2 regions of the Luteibacter aegosomaticola genome follow, and region 2 is predicted to be linked to the other one. Evidence: riboswitches for the same ligand, from Rfam matches in the RefSeq annotation. Region 2 holds a riboswitch; the other holds the start of a gene.
The links. A riboswitch is a leader RNA that binds a small molecule or an ion and turns the genes downstream of it on or off. The one in region 2 is predicted to bind thiamine pyrophosphate.
Positions count from the first base shown of each region.

Region 1: it holds a riboswitch for thiamine pyrophosphate, as region 2 does, so the genes downstream of both, thiC (phosphomethylpyrimidine synthase ThiC) here and L2Y96_RS02900 (TonB-dependent siderophore receptor) in region 2, are expected to answer to the same signal.

Region 1 covers NZ_CP095741.1:4,397,278-4,399,666, reverse strand. Annotated here, with positions in the region: gene L2Y96_RS19725 (protein-L-isoaspartate O-methyltransferase family protein) at 1-41, opposite strand, end outside; gene L2Y96_RS19720 (TetR/AcrR family transcriptional regulator) at 399-1,055, shown strand; TPP riboswitch at 1,094-1,191, shown strand; gene thiC (phosphomethylpyrimidine synthase ThiC) at 1,265-2,389, shown strand, end outside.
Region 2 covers NZ_CP095741.1:649,690-652,078, reverse strand. Annotated here, with positions in the region: gene L2Y96_RS02900 (TonB-dependent siderophore receptor) at 1-1,011, opposite strand, end outside; TPP riboswitch at 1,072-1,167, opposite strand; gene L2Y96_RS02895 (phosphotransferase enzyme family protein) at 1,170-2,321, opposite strand; gene L2Y96_RS02890 (HvfC/BufC N-terminal domain-containing protein) at 2,357-2,389, opposite strand, start outside.

The DNA of each region.
Region 1 (2,389 bases), 1.3 Mb from region 2:
TCGACCATGTTCTGGCGGGCCTGCTCGAAATTCATCGCCATGGTGTTCAATCCCGTACGAAAAGCTGAAAAGAGTCGGATGGAGAAGCGGTTATGGGCCGTTTTCCCCGATAGGCAAAGGCTGCGGTCCCGCTGCGCCCCGGCTAAGTGCCGGAAGTCACCGGGCGGGGCTGACGGAAGTCACCCCCGGGCAGGCCCCACGCCGGCTGAACGGCCGGTAGGCGGGAATCCTGGCAACCATGGAAGCCGCACGCGGGCGGCCCCACCTATTCTAAGGTAGGACGGCGGCTCCGCTCGTGTTCCAGCTTGCTATCGTGTGAAAAAGATGCACAGCCCGCTGGAAATAACTAAACCGCTGCGTATAATAAAGTCATAATTTTTGTTTGTGAAGGTGCAGCCATGAACGCCAGCCCGAAAATGAAGACCCAGGGCCCGGGGCGTCCGAAGGACATGGAGAAGCGCGCGGCCATCCTCGATGCCGCCAAGGCGCTCTTCACCCAGGGCGGTTTCGCCGGCACCAGCATGGATGCCGTCGCGGCTTCGGCCGGTGTGTCCAAGCTCACCGTCTACAGCCATTTCGGCGACAAGGACAACCTCTTCCGCGAGGTGATCCGCGCCCACGTGCAGGAGCGCCTGCCGGACGACCTGTTCGATTTCAGCCCTGGCGCCGATATCCGCGCCACGCTGGATAACATCGCCAGCCGCTATGCGCAGATGGAAACGAACATCGAGTCCGTCGGCACGTTCCGCGCCATCCTTTCCGACTGCCAGGCCGGCGGTAATCCCCGCTTTGGCCGTCTGGTGTGGGAAGAGGGCCCGGTGCGCATGCACAAGCTGATGAGCCGCCTGGTGAGCGATGCCGTGGAACGCGGCCAGCTCGAGGTCAGCGACATCAGCCGCGCCACCACCCAGTTCCTGGCCCTGCTCAAGGGCGATCTCCTCATCCGCCGCCTGTTCGGCTGCGAGGACTGCGCCGTGCAGTTCGCCGAGGAAGTGAAGACCAACGCGCTCGCCGCGGTCGAGATGTTCATGCGGGCCTACGCGCCCCGCGGCTGAGCCGCACTCGCGTTCCGCCCCGCTTCGTGCTTGAATCGGCCCCGAAGCGGGGGTGCCGGCGCGTTGCGCAGGCTGAGAGAGTCCCTTTGAACCTGATCCGGTCAGTACCGGCGTAGGAAGCTTTGTCCACGGGAGCCGTGCGCCTTGTTGCGCGCCCGGCCGCCCGTGGCGGTGCGTCCGCTTCTCCCTCCCTCAGAGCCGAGAAGCCGATGAACGCCATCTCCCCCGAACTCGCCCGCGCCGCCCGCGAGCTTTCCGCTGCCGTCACCACGCCCCTGCCTGGCTCACGCAAGATCCATGTGGCCGGTAGCCGGCCGGATATCCGCGTGCCCATGCGCGAGATCGTCCAGGCCCAGACCCCCACGCTGTTCGGTGGCGAAGAGAACCCGCCGCTGGTGGTTTACGACACCTCGGGCCCGTATACCGACCCGGCGCATGCCGTGGACCTGGCCGCCGGCCTGCCGCCGCTGCGTGCCCCGTGGATCGCCGCCCGCGGCGACGTGGTCCGGCTGGATGGGCTGTCCTCCGCGTTCGGCCGCGCCCGCGCCGACGACGCCCGCCTCGACGCCATCCGCTTCCCGGCCCCTCGGACCCCGCTGCGGGCCATGCGCGGGGCCAACGTCACCCAGATGCATTACGCCCGCCGGGGCATCGTCACGCCGGAAATGGAGTTCATCGCCCTGCGCGAGAACCTCGCCCCTACCTTCATCCGCGATGAGGTGGCCCGCGGCCGCGCGATCATCCCGTCGAACATCAACCACCCCGAAGCCGAGCCAATGATCATTGGCCGGCACTTCCTCACCAAGGTGAACGCGAACATCGGCAACAGCGCGGTGAGCTCGGGTATCGCCGAGGAGGTGGAGAAGCTGGTGTGGGCTACGCGCTGGGGCGCGGACACCATCATGGATCTCTCCACCGGCAAACATATCCACGAGACGCGCGAGTGGATCCTGCGTAACTCGCCGGTGCCCGTCGGTACCGTGCCGATCTACCAGGCGCTGGAAAAGGTCGGTGGCGTCGCCGAAGAGCTCACGTGGGACGTGTTCCGCGATACGTTGATCGAACAGGCGGAGCAGGGCGTGGATTACTTCACGATCCACGCCGGCGTGCTGCTGCGTTACGTGCCGCTCACCGCCGGCCGCGTGACCGGCATCGTCTCGCGCGGCGGCTCGATCATGGCCAAGTGGTGCCTGTCGCATCACCGCGAGAATTTCCTCTACACGCACTTCGAGGAGATCTGCGAGATCATGAAGGCGTACGACGTCGCCTTCAGCCTGGGTGACGGCCTGCGCCCGGGCTCCATCGCCGACGCGAACGATGCCGCGCAGTTCGGT
Region 2 (2,389 bases):
CGGCGTGGCGCCGCTCGCGCACGAGGCAGCGTAAAAACAGCCATACGCGAACGCCACGTTATCGTCGATGACGGTATGGCTATGCCCTGCCGATACCTGCGCATTCCACTGATCGCTAAAGCGGTAATTGAAACGCAGCGACGTGTTGCTCGAATGGATGCCGACCGGGCGCTGCCACGGCTGATAGCCAAGGAGACGCGTGCGGCTCGGGTGTTGCGGAATCTCGGTACCACCCAGCAGCTGGTAACCCGATGCCGAACGGCCACCACTGGTCTGGTAATCCGTATCGAGCAGCAGGGTCGCCGCATCGGTGATCTTCCAGTCGGCCGCGACGGATACGAAGCTCCGCCGCCCATCCGTGTGCTCCACTGGACCGTGCGTACGTTCGTTCGCTGCGTTCACACGCATACCGAAATCGCGCGTGAACCAGGTACCCAGATCGAGTGCTTCGTACGTGGAGCCGTGCGAATCGGTCCCCACCGTGAGGTTGTGCACCTCGGCGGGCCGCTTGCTCACGTAGTTCACCAGCCCGCCCGGCTCGACCACGCCAGCTTCGAGCCCACCGAGTCCCTTCAATACTTCCACGCGCTCCTTACCTTCAAGCGCAGACAACTGCTCAGCCGACATGATCATGCCGTTGAAACGAAAGCCCGTCGCCAGATCCAGCGGAAAGCCGCGGATCGATACATCCTGGTAGTAGCCGGCGGGCGCGTAGTTGTCGTTGATGGCGGCATCGCCGCGGACGAGTTCGCTAAGCGATCGCGGCTGGCGGTCGTCGATCTGTGCACGCGTGATGACGGTGATCGCTGCCGGCGTGTCGTGCAACGGCGCGCTGCCGAAGCTGCCGAACGTATCCAGCTGGGAATCCGCGGCACGGTAGCCTTCCGTGGTGGTGGCACGGACATCGATGGACGGTAGCGTGCGCGCCTGCTGGGGGGTGTCATCGGCCGCGTGGGCAGCAGCAATGAACGACAACAGGGCAAGGGCAAGCGGGGTACGTTTCGGGATCATGGTCGTCTTCGTGGCGAACGGACGAAGCGACGGCCGGCCACGGACCGCCCAACGACGGATGCCATGGCTCTGCAAGCTCCCTACGCCGGTACTAACCGGGTCAGGTTCCAAGGGACTCTCTCAGCCTGGCAACGCCAGGCACCCCCGCTTCAAGACGCCTATTGAAGCACGAATCGGGCGCCCGCGTGGCGAATGGCGTCGAGCAGCCGCTGGCCCGGCGGCGTGGCGAACCACGCGGCGTGCCCGTGCAGGAAGGTATGCCAGGCCACGTCGGCGTGGTCGCGCCGCCGGGTCATGCCCTCGAAGTACTCCACTTCCGAAAGCGCGAAATCGACATGGACCACGGGCAGCACGCTGGCCAGGACGTCGAGATCGTCGTCACTCAACGGCTTCACGGCGTGATAGCCCTCGAGCAGCGCCAGCGCGAGGTCCGCATGGCCGATCTCGCCCTGCGCGATCTCCAGCCAGGCGATGGCGTTGCGCTCGATCGCCGTGGCCAGGTCGAACAGGGCGAAGGTCGCCGCACTGAGGCCCAGATCGAGAACGTCGATAATGGTCGCGGCGTCGCTCGCATCGCTCCAGCAGAGGTTGGAGACATGCCAGTCCCCATGGGTCCAGAGCCGGGGCTGCCTGCGTACACCTGCGTGGGCCGCGCCCTGCCAGGGCGCCATCGTCGCACTGAGCTCCGCACGCCAGTCGCGGTCGCCGAGGTAGGCCGCGAGCGCCGGGCGCTCGGCAAGCTCCGCCTCTACGGCGGCGACGGGGTCACGGGCACCCAGGATGTCCGCCCGCGCCACCAGGATATGCGTCGCCCGCTGGGGTGCCACGTAGCCTTCCGCGGCCTGGTGCAGGCGCGCCAGCATGGAGCCTGCCGCCCGTGCATGCCGCAGGCCGCCCACCGGTGACCACGAAAAGGCGTCGCGGTAGATATCGTTGCCCTGGGCAGGCGCCTGGATCTCGTAGACCCACTCCCCCATGGCCATGGCGGTATGGCCGGTGACATCCGTGAAGAGCGGCGGCAACGGAATGCCGTGGGCCCGCAGATGGCTGGCGAACGCGTGCTCTTCCGCCAGCGTGGCTGCCGAGCGCACGCTGGCGTGGTGGCGCTTGACGAATACGCGCCCGGAGGCGGTTTCCACCAGGGCGGCGGCCGAAAGGGGCCGCGGTGACCGCCAGCGAATGGCTCCCGTGGCGCCCAGCTTTGGAACGCGGCTGAGCAGCTGCGCCACCTCGCGTTCGGTCAGTGCCGGCCAGTCCGGGGGCAGCTCATCGCCAGCGAGGCCATGGGTAAGGTGGGCGTCGTCAATCATCCCGCCAGTGTAACGGCGGCGGCGCCACCCGCCGTTCAGTCGCCGACGAGCGAATCCACGATGCCGTC